2 linked regions of the Bradyrhizobium diazoefficiens genome follow. The protein of the gene in region 1 interacts with the protein of each later gene in a pairwise test. Links are inferred from orthologs where the notes say so. Each region holds a gene or a part of one and is shown in the gene's direction. Other genes may lie near its edges.

Region 1 (8,196 bases):
GGCAACAGGGACGTCATCGCGAATCTGGCTGAATTGGCCGCATCGTCAACGGTCTCGGTCCATCGTCGTTCCGCAGCGGGTCTCAAGGCATCCGCGAGGTCCAGGCCTGGCCACTTGCCGCTTTCTCGTATCCGTATTGGTACAGCGCCCGCATATAGGCCGTGTCGAAGCCTTCGGACTGCGGCGCCGGATAATCGCGTTCAATGTAGGAGAGATGGAAGCCGAGATGGTTGCGTTTGGCGAAATCGTAGGTCGAGAAGATGATCGAGCGCGTCTGCGACTGGGTGATCGAGGACAGGCTGCGTGAGGCGACATCGATCGTGCTGTTGGCGACGAGCTCGAAGTTGCGCTCGATCTTCTTGTTGACGAGGATGTAGATGTCCATCTTCGCATTGCCGGGCAGGCGGTCCTGGGAGAGCAGGGCTTCCGGCAAGGTGAGCACCGGAGCTGTCACGCCGCCATCGACGTGCATCTCCTGAAACTTGTGCCCCTGGCCTTCGGCTTCGATCAGGATCGGCGGAAACACCAGGGGTATGCTAGCGGATGCCGCCATCACGTCGCGAAACAGTTTCAGCGCCTCGGGCGTACCGACCGCGGCGATCTTGCCCATGTCCCAGATCGCCGTCCGCTGGGTGTCGAGATCGGTCGTGACGATGAGTAGCCGCCGGCCCTTGGCGTTTTCGCGGGCGACCTGCGCCAGGATCTCCGGCCCGACATAGCGGGCCACCAGCTCGCGCAGCCGCGTATTGCCGAACAGGCCGGAGCTGAACAGGACACGCATGATGCTGGGGTCGCTCAGCAGGCTTTCCGCGATGCCGCTGGTATAGAGCTCCCTGAGCGTGTCGTCATATCGCGAGCCGAGGAACGCGAACGGCGCGATCAGTCCGCCGGTGCTCACGCCCGAGACGACCGAGAAGGCGGGGCGGGTGCCGGCCGCGCTCCAGCCGTTCAGCACGCCGACGCCGTAGGCACCATCGGCGCCGCCGCCGGAGAGGGCGAGGTAGCTCCTGCTTGCGGTGCTGGTGTCCTTGTCGAAGCTGAATTTTGTGACCGGCTCGTCGGTGTAGCGGCGCAGACCCTCGATATCGAGCACGCGCGAGCTGGCGGCATCGGCCGCGGTATAGGGCGTCCGCGGCAGCGACGTGCAGGCGCCGAGCGCGAGGCTCAATGCCAGGGCGGCCAATCCGAGCAGGCGAAGGCCTGCCTGCCGGCTGCGGGCAAGGTTCGTCGGGACAACAGGGGCAGGCATTGGCCGTCAATCACCGCATACGCTACACGGCGCGTCGCAGGCATTGTCGCCCGCGCGCCGGCATCCATCCAAGCCCCTGTGGTCTGATAGAACTATACGGTATCGTTTTGTTTAACAAGCGTCGGCGGCGCGGCCCAATTGTGGCCGGCCCGGGGACGCCGGCCGCCCCGCAGGATCTGCGAACTGCACGGTTGATCGGCCCCTCCCGACACGCAATAAGCACCGCCATGAATCCCAACAACAATCATCCCGATACCAGTCTTCCCAATCATTTCGAGCTGCTCGCCACCGACGGTGCGGCGCGGACCGGCCGCCTGACCACGCCGCATGGTGTGGTGCGCACGCCGGCCTTCATGCCGGTCGGCACGGCCGGCGCCATGAAGGGGATGCACTGGCGGGAGGTGCGCGACGCCGGCGCCGATATCGTGCTCGGCAACACCTATCACCTGATGCTGCGTCCGGGCGCGGAGCGCATCAGCGCGCTCGGCGGCTTACAGCGGTTTACCGGCTGGAACGGGCCGATGTTGACGGATTCCGGCGGCTTCCAGGTGATGTCGCTGGCGGATTTGCGCAAAGTCAGCGAGCAGGCCGTCACCTTTCGCTCGCATATCGACGGCGCCAAGGTCGAGCTGTCGCCGGAACGCTCGATCCAGGTGCAGCGCCTGCTCGGCTCCGACATCGCGATGCAGATGGACGAGTGCGTGCGGCTGCCGGCCGAGCGCGACGATATCGACCGCGCGATGCGGCTGTCGCTACGCTGGGCCGAGCGCAGCAAGCGCGCCTTCGAGAACGCGCCCGACGGCTACATGCTGTTCGGCATCGTGCAGGGCGGCGACGTACCGCAGCTGCGTCACGCCAGCGCTAGAGGCCTCGTCGAGATCGGCTTCCACGGCTATGCGATTGGGGGACTGGCCGTCGGCGAGCCGCAGGCGGTGATGCTGGCCATGATCGGCGAGACCGCGCCGGCGCTGCCGTCCGATCGGTCGCGCTATCTGATGGGTGTCGGCACGCCCGACGACATCCTCGAGGCGGTGAAGCGCGGCATCGACATGTTCGATTGCGTGATGCCGACGCGCAATGGCCGCCACGGTGTGGCCTTCACGCGTTTCGGCCAGGTCAATTTGCGTAACGCGCGCCACGCCGACGACCCGCGCCCGCTCGACGAAGAGAGCTCATGGCCGTCGACGCGCAACTATGCGCGCGCCTATCTGCACCATCTCGTCAAGGCGGGCGAGACGCTGGGGGCGATGCTGCTGTCCGAAATCAATATCGCTTATTACCAGTTCCTGATGCAGGGCATCAGGAATGCGATCGCAGACGGAATGTTCGATGAGTTCTATCAGCGTACGCGCGAGGGCTGGGCAAGGGGCGACATCCCCCCGCGCTAGGTCAAATGCACACGGTCAGTTGCACGTGAAACGCTGCTTGACGGCGTGCTTGGTCACGAAGCCATAACCGCAGGTGTCGCAGGTCCAGAGATAGCTGATCACGTGGTCCGAGACATAGGCCGAGGCTTCGGCGGCGACCATGGAATCGGCGCACACAGGACAGGTGGGCAACTCGCTGCAACGCGGATCACGCCTTGACGCGACGGTCGGCAACACTTCAGCGACTGCTGACATCGTGGTGACCTCCCTGCTTTGAGACCGAAGTCTATCATAAGCAGAATCAGTTGACGAGGTCGCAACACAAATGCGTTGGTTTTCTTACAATGACAGCTCACGCGATTTTGCGATGCAGCGTATTTAACATGTGCCGCATTGTCGCTTGCGTGTCGCCGCAGGCTGTCTCTCAACTGCGCAAAAGCTGCGATCAGAGGCAAATTATCGCCACAGGGAGTTCATCATGGACGCATCCTCAAAGACGGGTGCAGCGCACCAACCCGGCCGCGGTCGGATCTATGACTCAATCGTCGATGCATTCGGCGATACGCCGATCGTGCGCTTGCGCCGCTTGCCGGGCATGCACGGCGTGAACGCGACCATTTTGGCAAAACTCGAATATTACAATCCGGCCGCAAGCGTGAAGGATCGCATCGGCGCGGCGATGATCATCGCCATGGAGAAGACGGGCATCATCAAGCCGGACACGGTGCTGATCGAGCCGACCTCAGGCAACACCGGCATCGCGCTCGCCTTCGTCGCTGCCTCGCGCGGTTATCGATTGAAGCTGGTGATGCCGGAATCCATGTCGATCGAGCGGCGCAAGATGCTTGCCTTTCTCGGCGCCGAACTGGTGCTGACCCCGGCCGCGCAAGGCATGAAGGGCGCGATTGCGGCGGCCGAGGAGTTGTTGAAGACGACGCCGAATTCTGTGATGCCGCAGCAGTTCAAGAACCTCGCCAATCCCGAGGTGCACCGCCGCACCACGGCGGAGGAGATCTGGAACGACACCGGAGGTAACATCGATTTCTTCGTCGCTGGCGTCGGCACCGGCGGCACCATTACCGGTGTCGGTCAGGTTCTGAAGCCGCGCCAGGCTTCCCTGCGAGTGGTCGCCGTCGAGCCCGAGGAGAGCCCGGTCCTGTCGGGCGGCCAGCACTCGCCGCACAAGATCCAAGGTATCGGTGCGGGCTTCGTGCCCGACATTCTCGACCGCTCGGTGATCGACGAGATCGTGAAGATCAACTCGACGACGGCAATCGAGACGTCGCGGGCGTTGGCCCGGCATGAGGGCATTCCGGGCGGCATCTCCTCCGGCGCCGCGATCGCCGCCGCGATCGAGATCGGCAAACGGCCGGAAGCCATGGGAAAAACCATTCTGGCTATAGTGCCGTCGTTCTCGGAGCGGTATCTTTCGACGGCTCTGTTTGAAGGAATCTAGGACATGGCGGATCAACCGAGGCGGCCGCGGACATTGGGCGACGCGCGGAGCGAAGCCGAGGCGGCGTTCAAGAAAGTGACCGCCAAGGTCGCCGTAGCGCCGCCGAAGCAGAACGTGGCGCCGGGGATCAAGGAACAGGTGACCCTACGGATCGACCAGGACGTGCTGGAGCATTTCCAGGCGGGCGGCCCCGGCTGGCAGGACCGCATCAACGAGGCGCTGCGGAAGGCTGCGGGGAAGTAGGCTCCTCACACTGAGGACGACCAACGAAAAAAGCCCGGCGGCTAGCCGGGCTTTTTTGTTCGGGGATTAGGCTTGCGCCTCAGTGACGGAACATGCCGCCCATCATGCCGCCGACGACGCCGCCCATGAAGGCAGCGCCGGCATCGCCACCGCCGCGATGGCCGCCACCGCCGCCGCTGCTCGCGGGGGCGCTGGCGCGCCGGGCCGGCTTCGGGCCGTCGTCGCTTGCGGTCGATGTCGAGGCAACAATCTCGGCGAGCAGCGCTTTGTGCTGGAACTTGTTGAGAAAGCCCGTCGACGGATAGCCGCGGGCGGCCTGCCAGCGCTTGAGCACCGTCCGCGTGTCGTCGTTGAACACGCCCGTCACTTTGGTGTCGAAGCCAAGCCCGTTGAGACGGCGCTGCACGTCGCGGCGCTGGCCCTTGTCGAGGCCGATCTGGTCCTCGGTGAGCTGGCTGGCGTCGTCGGTGAAGGTCGCGGGATCGACGCCGGCATTGAGATTGCGGGTGGTGGTCGACGGACCGTTCTGAATCGCTGCGAGCCGTGCCAGCGCCAGCGCCTTAAACTGGCCGTTCGGATAGGTGGAGAGGTAGGCGTTGAGCTCTTCCGGCTTGTTGGTTTCCTTCACGGAGCGCCAGTATTCGAGCTCGACACCGTCGGAGCTGTTGCTGGCCGCAGGCGCCGGCACGCTGCTGGACGCGGTTGGTGCGGCGTTGGCGACCTGCTGGCTCTGCTGCGCCGGGTTGAGATAGACGGCGCCGATCAGATTGGTGTGGCCCCAGGGAAGCTGACCCTTGTGGGTCTCCTCGTTGACCTGGGCGCGCACCGACGTCATCGCCTGCTGGATTTCGACGCCGGGCTTGGTGATGTTGTCGATCAGCGCGCGGGTGAACGGGCTGTTGTTGCCCTCCTGGCCATCGAGGGCGGTCTGGCCCGGGCCGGTCGCGAACGCGATCAGCGTGCCTTCGCCGGACTTCATCTCAGCGAGGCCGCTCTGCACGTTGACACTACGGGTCGCCGAGTTCGATTTGATCTTGGCGGCAAAGGGATTGTCGCGGCAGGCGTCGAGGAACACCAGCTTCACCTTGGCGTCGCCCATGGTCTGGTCGAGCGTCAGGTCGATATTGATGGCGGCCCCCAGCTTGACGTCCATCTCCGATTTGATGTCGGCATCGACGGGCAGGAGATAGTTGCTGCCGCCGACGGCGATGCCGTGACCGGCGTAGTAGAACACTGCGACATCGGAGCCCTGTGCCTTGCGGCCGAAGTCCAGCAGCTTCTCCGTCATCTGGTCGCGGGTGAGGTTGGATCCTTCGATCACCTCGAAGCCGACATTGCGCAACGTCGAGGCCATCGCCTTGGCGTCGATCGGCGGGTTCGGCAATTGCGCGACGTTCTTGTAGGCGCCATTGCCGACGACGAAGGCGACGCGGCGGTCGGCCTTTGCGGCGCTGACCGACAGCGCCATGCACATCAACGAAACCAGGAGGGCGAGAGTGCGCATCTGAAATCCCCAACAGAATCGAATGGCTGGCAGCAACAAATTGGCGTCGAACCTACACGAAAGCGCCCGGCTTCGCGCTAGCAAAACAACCCTTCAGCCAACTCACCAACCCGCTGCTCTGTGACCGAGCGTGGACGATGGAATGCCTTTCCAACGTGATCCAAATCACGCTCGACCACTCTGTTTTGTCGCGTCAGGCCGCGCGCCGGTTCACTGCACGCGGGCGGGGACGGGGACCGGCGTTGCAGGCTTCAAATTCAGGAGATTGCCGCACAGGATCAGGGCCGCGCCCAGCACGGTCCAGGCATCGAGCCGCTCGGAATAGAGCAGCCAGCCGGCAGTTGCGGTCAGGGGAACCCGCAGGAAGTCCATGGGAACGACAATCGTGGCGTCCGCATAGCGCATCGCGCTGGCGAGGCAATAGTGCGAGAAAGTGCCGCAAACAGCGATGACGCCCATCCAGGCCCAGACATAGGCCGACGGCCAGGTCCAGACGAACAGCGTCGGCACGAAGCCTGCGACCGATTGCACCACGATCATCCAGAACAGGATCGAGAGCGCGCTTTCGGTGCGGGTCAGCGATTTGACCAGCGCCATCGAAACGCCAAATCCCATCGCGGCCCCGAGCGCGATCAGCTGGCCTGGATTGACCTCGCCGGTGGCGGGCCGGACGATGACGATCACACCGACGAGACCGAGCACGATGGCGGCGATCTTCCACGGCGTCATGCGCTCGGACAGGAAGCTGGCCGCCAGGATCGCCGTCCAGATCGGCATGGTGAACTCGATCGCGACCACCTGGCCGATCGGAATCAGCGTCAGCGCGAAGAACCAGCCGAGCTGCGCGACATAGTGCACCGAGTTGCGGCCGATATGCTGCGGCAGGCGTCGCGTCTTCAGGACCTTGAATCCACCAGCGCGATAGATGATCGGCAACAGCAGCACGAAGCCGGCCAGCGACCGCACCTCCATAATTTGGAAGACGTTCAGCTCGCGCGTGGTTTCGCGTCCGGCCACCGCCATGATCAGCATCAACGACAGCCAGCCGGCCATCCAGAAGGCGGCCATGGTTTTGGACGGTGTCGTGCTCATGGGGGAAGCAGGAATCCTGAGGGGGAGGCCGGTATCGGCGACATCGCCGCCGTTTGCAACGGCCAAATCTGCGGGTGCAGCGATGCAGGGCGGCGTGCTACGGCAGCGCAGATCAACAAGAAAATGGGGAGTTCTCCGCTCATGCGTATCTTGCAGCCGGCCGAATGGAAGAAACCGCGCGGCTTTTCACATGGCGTGGTGGCGGAGGGGCCGGGCCGCTGGATCGTGCTGGCCGGGCAGACCGGTGGCGACGAGGCCGGCAATTACGAGCCCGACATGGCGGCCCAGGTCGCAACCGCGCTGAAGCGGATTATCAAGCTGCTCGCAGAGGCCGGCGCCGGACCCGAGCATATCGTGCGCCTGACCTGGTATCTGACCAGCCGCAGCGAATATGAGGCCGCGGGCGCCGGCATTGGTGCGGCCTGGAAGGAGACGCTCGGCCGCAATTTTCCGCCTTCGACGCTGCTCTATATCGGCGGCCTCGTGGACGACCGGGCCAAGGTCGAGATCGAGGTCACGGCGTTCGTTCCGAGCACATGAAAAAAAACGATCCGGCGAGGTCGCCGGATCGATTGTCATGTCGTGGTAATGTCTTAGCGCGACATCGAAATGTTGGCGCCGCGGAACTGACTATCCGCGCGAATCGTGACGGATTGCCTGTTGCCGCTCGTCCTCAGCGCAATGTTGGCGTTGAAGCCGGCGGCGGAGGCGACCACCTCGAAATTTCCGCCGCCGCCGCGGCCCTGGAGGGAGCCGCTAATGTTCCGGCTTGCCTCGCTCCAGCTGCCGGTAATGGCGCTGCCTTCCGCCCTGACGTTGGCGCCGAGGTTGAACTTGTAGGCGTCGCTGGCACAGGTCAGCGACATCTCCATGGTGGGACCGATCGGAGCGTATTTGGCCCGGCAGCGGATCCGCTCAGTCGAACCGTCGTCGAGGGTGACCGTGCCGCCGCCGCTCCAGCTGCCCGCCAGCGGCGCGAAGGGGCCGGACTGGGCGTTGCTCCCGGAGCTGGCAACAGCTGTCACAAACAAAACGGCGGCCGCCATGAGCAGCCGCCGGTTGAGGACGCCAGTCCCGAATTGCTTATTGGCGCGATGCTTCCCACCGCCCGCTGCATGGTATGCCTGCAGATGCTCCATTCCACTTCCCCGATCCGGCGTTGCCGCTGAGTTGACCGTTGGCATATGCACCATTGATCGAAACTTTCACAAGACCCCCGCTGCCGATGGTGCCGGAAACGTTAGCGCCGGGTGCGCTGATCTTGCCGTCGGCAACCGTCAGCATG
Region 2 (5,406 bases), on another replicon or contig:
GTTTGTATGAGCTGGTCGATCGACCACTGCTTTTTTTCAAGGAAGTATGTCACCAGCAGCCGGAAGCGCGGATAGCTGCCGTATCGGATCATCATCGGAATATCGACAGATCGATCACCGAGCGAGTCGCGCAACTGTTCAAACGACTCTCGGTTCTCAATGCCCACATAGTCTGCAAGTCCCTCGAAGACCCATTGCGGCATGCGATAGTTTGCAAGTCGACCAGCATGCTCCGTTTCAATGATATGAGTGAGTTCGTGAGCGCATAACCAGGCAGCCGTGCGCGGTGGTGTTCCCACATATTCCCAATGCACGACCCGGCCCGTATCAAAATTGATGCGGCTTAGGAAAGCAGGCCCTCCAAAGAGGGAGTACGTAATGCCCCAGGCTTCGGGCTGCGGCCAGAAGAACAGGTGGTGGCGCCAGTTCGAGTTGGTGATGTAAACGTGGTACCGGCTTGAATGAGCCTTGAGCGGCGACCGCTCCAGGAGCTCCTCGCAATCGCGCAAGAAACGTGCTCCACCGGCGGCAGGTATGGGCTGATCCGAGGAGACGACAATTTTTCCGGCACCGACTGAGTAGGCAAAGAGGGGATCCGGCCACATCAGAAGCGCACTAAACAAAAGTGCTCCGATGACCAGGGCTCCGCCAGCGCACAGCAGCGCTCGTTTGACGATACGAAGCACGGAAACTTCCCACATCCAGGGGGTGTCGACACGCTCTCATCAACCGCAGAGCGGAGAGCGCGTCACTATGACCTCATTCCGATTGTTTTCAACCCTGCGCCAACGACGGCTCTGGGTCACAAGCTGCCCTTGGCAGACAGTTTCACCTTAGTCGGTTCATCTAACGGAAGCAGGCGTTGCTGCCCCTCCGAGCGAAGGCCAGCAACGGCCACAAACCGACATGGCCTGCTGATCAGCAAAGAGTCGGTCGCTACGTCCGGGGCGGAACTGCTTTATTAGCCAATCTCACTGCATCGTCGTCGGCCTTTTTCACAAGTTCAGGCCATCGCGCTACTGAAATGCGACGAGCAAAATAAAGCGCAGCTGGGGCCGCCAAAAGGAACGCGAATAGCGCAGAACCACGCTCACTGATTCCTCGCGACATCATCTCAAAGGCGATGACTAGAAGCGTTGGCACAAAGATGCAGAGAGCAATCAGCAGGGTTCGTTCGCGGACCTGCATCTGCTCGGCGGACCAACTTCCTTTTATCGGGAGCGCATCGATCCACCAGAAGCCACGAATCCAGAATTCGTTGGTTGGCAGATGCACACGTCCGCCCAGCCGCTCCGCAGCCGCATCGTCGCCTCTCATCACCTCCCGCGGGAACAATGTGCTGGCGAGGCTGCGCAATCCGGGCAGGTTAAGTGGCCACGCAGCGATCAGCCATACAATCAGGCTGCGCTTGGAGCCAAGCTGCAGATAATCGTTCAAGAAGAGCCAAGCTGGAAGGCCGGTTACCATCGCAGCAAACGCCCAAGTCAGAAGGAAACGATGTACGGTGCGTCGTTCGATCGCGGACCATCGACCAGCTTGATCGACGCGGAGCCACCACCATCTTGTCCAGCCCTGTTGGCTGCTTTCGCTCACCTTCTCACCCCTTGCGCAGAGGCCCCGAATTTGGTTGCATATCGTCCCTCCGTCAACCTTTCGGATGCCAGATGCTCAATTTTCAATGAAGTCTGAAGTCCGCTAGGGTCACAAGCAGACGTGCAAGCGGGCCGCTTGAGGGTGCCTGGAGTCCCCCGCCAAGGCTGTTAGCGGACTCTAGCTCTTTTTCGACGCGGATAGGCTGTTATCGCCAAGTCGCGCTCGCTGCTCGGGCGAAACCAAGTGCGATGACGCATCATCCCAATCTCATCGCGCTTTGCTGGTGTCGCCGAACGCGCGGAACAGCGCCATCAGCACCACGAAGGTCGCGACCCACACCATCCGGGCGCCGTAACGGTCGTGCGGGCCGGAGATGACGGCGCAGATGAAGGCATTGCCGAGCAGCGCCAGTGTCACGGTCGCCGCCAGCAAGGTCAGATCGTCGAGCCGCCGGTTTGCGAGCGAATGCGCGAGCAACGCCACCAGCCCTAACATCGAGATCAGCGCGACGGGAACGTGCACCCGGTTGATGATGTCGAAGCTGAGCTCCCAGTGCTGCTGGCGCGCCGCGCGCATCGGCGCAACCTGCGACGGGATGTAACGCTCGATGATGCCGTAGGTGTGCGGAATCCAGACACTCGAGCCTTCGCCGGTCGCCACATGCACCAATTGCTCGCCCATCGCTCTCAAGGCGGCACCGGCCTGCCAGGCTGGATATTCGGCGAGCGAATGCACGACGATATAGCCCATCTCGTCGTTCAGGCCATCGAAGCGGCCGAGCGTGTTGAACATGCTGTTGCCCCACAGGAATTCGTCGGCGGTCGCCGGAAGCTCGTTGCGATAGGGACAGAGCTTGAACTTTTCGCGCGGGCAATGGTCGTTCAGGAATTGCGCAACGATGCCGTCCTGCATCATGCGGCCGAAGGCGACGCCATAGCCGCCGGGGGTCCAGGCCCATTTGCCCGACAGCGCATGGTTGGCCGAGATCAGCATCAGGGCGCCCGCGACGATCGTGAGGCTCGCCTGGGTCAATCCCGCGATCGGGAGACGACGTCCGAGGAACGGCCGCGCCATCCAGCCGACGGCGCAGAGCCCGAGCAGCACGCCGAGCGTGGCGCTGTGGGTCGCGGCGGCAAAGGCGGTGAAGACGAACAGCGAGACTTTTTCGAGCCCCGAGATGCGGCTGCCTCCGACGATCAGGAGAAACAGCGACAGCACCGACAGTCCCGCAAAGATGTCGGTGAGCAGCATGCTCGCGAGCCAGGGCAGCGCCGTCGACAGGATCAGGAGCAGGCTGATCGCGACGAAGCGGAACGTCTGCATCAGAGCGAGCACGCGCAGGGTGAGCTGCAACAGCCACAGCGTCGCCAGCGACTGGACCGCGAGATTGATCCAGAACCCGAAATTCTCGCCATAGTGCAGATAGAGGCCGAACACGGTCGAGCGGCTCGGCACGAGATAGCCTTCGTACCAGCGCGCGAGATAGCCGCCGGTATCCCATTGAAGCAGGGGATAGCCGTTCCAGAACGCCGGCGCGATCATGAGGAGGGGCAGAGCCACCGCCGCCAGCCGCAGCCAAAACAACCCGGCAGCGCGGGCGCGCAAAATATCGGTGGTGATGCTCAAATCCTGTCCCGTCCTCAATAGACCATGACCGCAATAACGCTCGGGACGAAATTCACCAATAGTTTGACGCCGCCTGGCTTGAATTTGGCAAAATGCTGACCATTTTGAACCCACGTTGCCGCCTCGGACGTCAGAAGAATCCGTTATGATTCAACGCGTTGGCATGCTTTCGCGGGACAAGGCACCGTTCACTCTCAGGCAAGCCCGTCAGGACTTTGTCGCCTACACTGTGCTATAGAGCCAACAAAACCAGCCAATTCGAAAGAGCAGATCCCATGGCAGTGCATCAGGTCAATCCGGGAGGAAAGCTCGCATCGCTCGATCCGATCTGGGATCGGATCCGGGGCGAAGCGGAGGACATCGTCCATCGCGAGCCCGAGCTTGCGACCTTCATCTATTCGACGGTGCTGCATCACAGCCGCCTCGAGGATGCGGTGATCCACCGTGTCGCCGACCGGCTCGATCACGCCGCGCTGTCGGGCGACCTCGTACGTCAGACCTATGACGAGGCGCTGCGCGACGAGCCCGACCTCGGCAATGCCTTCCGCGCCGATCTCGTCGCCGTTTACGACCGCGATCCCGCGACCTCGCGCTTCATCGATCCCTTGCTCTACTTCAAGGGCTTTCACGCCATCCAGACCCATCGTCTCGCGCACTGGCTCTGGCTGAAGGGCCGCAAGGATTTCGCGTACTATCTCCAGAGCCGCGCCTCCGCGGTGTTCCAGACCGACATCAATCCCGCAGCGCGCATCGGCCGCGGCATCTTCCTCGACCACGCCACCGGCTTCGTCTGCGGTGAGACCGCGGTGATCGAGGACGACGTCTCGATCCTGCACGGCGTCACGCTCGGCGGCACCGGCAAGGAGAACGAGGACCGTCATCCGAAGATTCGTCATGGCGTGCTGATCGGTGCCGGCGCAAAGATCCTCGGCAACATCGAGATCGGCCATTGCGCGCGCATTGCCGCCGGCTCGGTCGTGGTCAAGGCGGTGCCCCACAATGTCACGGTCGCGGGCGTGCCGGCCAAGATCGTCGGCGAGGCCGGCTGCGCCGAGCCGTCGCGCACCATGGATCAGATGATCAACGCCATGGGACTTTGATGGGCGGCTTTAGGCTCGTGAGCTAAGGGCCGGATTTGTCGGCCTTTTTCGTCCCCAAATTCTTTGGCAATTGATGCTGGCGGTTGGCAGCGTCTCGTCCTAAAACCCGCCGACCAATTTCGATCGGAGACTTGCCGTGGACGTCAAAGAAGTCAGAAAGCTAGATGCGTATCTGAAGCGCGTATTCGGCAATCCCAAGATCCGCGTCGTGCCGCGGCCGAAGAAGGATGATTCCGCCGAGGTCTATATCGGCGAGGAGTTCATCGGCGTGCTGTTCGTCGACGACGAGGACGATGATCGCTCGTTCCAGTTCCAGATGGCGATCCTCGAGGACGATCTCGTCGATCAGGAATAGCGCCGACCCGCCGAGCGAAACTGCCTTACTCACGATCTGGTGTCCGAGGCGCTGCGTTCGGTGCGCGGTGAGCCTATATCATCTTCATGAAAACGGTTCTGATCTCCGGGGCGGGGATCGCTGGCCCGACGCTTGCCTATTGGCTGCGTGCGGGAGGCTATGCGCCGACGCTTGTCGAGCGCGCGCCCGCGCTGCGTAGCGGCGGCTATGTGATCGATTTCTGGGGACTGGGCTACGACATCGCCGAGCGGATGGGGCTATTGCCGGCGATCGAGCGAGCCGGCTATCGCGTGAAGGAAATGCGGATCGTCGACGACCATGGCAGGCGCATCGCCGGCTTCGGTACGGACGTGTTCGACGAGCTCACGAGCGGACGCTACGTCACGCTGGCACGAAGCGATCTGTCGCGCCTGTTGTACGGCACGGTCTGCGATGGCATCGAAACGATCTTCGACGACGAGATCGTTGCCCTGGAGCCGCAGCCCGATCGGGTCGATGTCCGGTTGCGGCGCATCGGGAAGCGGCGTTTCGATCTCGTCGTCGGCGCCGATGGTCTGCATTCGCAGGTGCGGCGTCTCGCGTTCGGACCGACCGAGACTTTCGAAAGACATCTCGGCTACAGCGTCGCAGCATTCGAAGCCCGCGGCTATCGTCGGCGTGACGAGAATGTGTATCTCATGCACAATCGACCGGGCCGCATGATCGGACGTTTCGCGTTGCGCGACGATCGAA

The links.
Region 2: the proteins of cysK (region 1) and cysE interact in binary tests that used the Escherichia coli proteins (3 or more experiments, as listed by UniProt). The link is inferred for Bradyrhizobium diazoefficiens from one-to-one orthologs.

Annotation. Positions count from the first base shown.
Region 1 is NZ_JAENXS010000002.1:420,178-428,373, forward strand. What follows is about bases 2,092-5,083. They hold cysK (cysteine synthase A), read left to right. Parts: upstream 2,092-3,094; coding sequence 3,095-4,072; downstream 4,073-5,083. Other genes in these bases: tgt (tRNA guanosine(34) transglycosylase Tgt), read left to right, coding at 2,092-2,637; JJE66_RS18735 (hypothetical protein), read right to left, coding at 2,653-2,871; JJE66_RS18745 (BrnA antitoxin family protein), read left to right, coding at 4,076-4,315; JJE66_RS18750 (caspase family protein), read right to left, coding at 4,395-5,083. Also shown: JJE66_RS18725 (patatin-like phospholipase family protein), read right to left, coding at 83-1,249; more of tgt, read left to right, coding at 1,477-2,091; more of JJE66_RS18750, read right to left, coding at 5,084-5,819; JJE66_RS18755 (DMT family transporter), read right to left, coding at 6,030-6,911; JJE66_RS18760 (RidA family protein), read left to right, coding at 7,053-7,451; JJE66_RS18765 (hypothetical protein), read right to left, coding at 7,505-8,050; JJE66_RS18770 (hypothetical protein), read right to left, coding at 7,995-8,196.
Region 2 is NZ_JAENXS010000003.1:433,928-439,333, forward strand. The notes cover bases 2,603-5,406. They hold cysE (serine O-acetyltransferase), read left to right. Parts: upstream 2,603-3,494; coding sequence 3,495-4,319; downstream 4,320-5,406. Other genes in these bases: JJE66_RS33230 (hypothetical protein), read right to left, coding at 2,603-3,219; JJE66_RS33240 (DUF3126 family protein), read left to right, coding at 4,456-4,674; JJE66_RS33245 (FAD-binding domain), read left to right, coding at 4,761-5,406. Also shown: JJE66_RS33220 (hypothetical protein), read right to left, coding at 1-686; JJE66_RS33225 (hypothetical protein), read right to left, coding at 937-1,593; more of JJE66_RS33230, read right to left, coding at 1,861-2,602.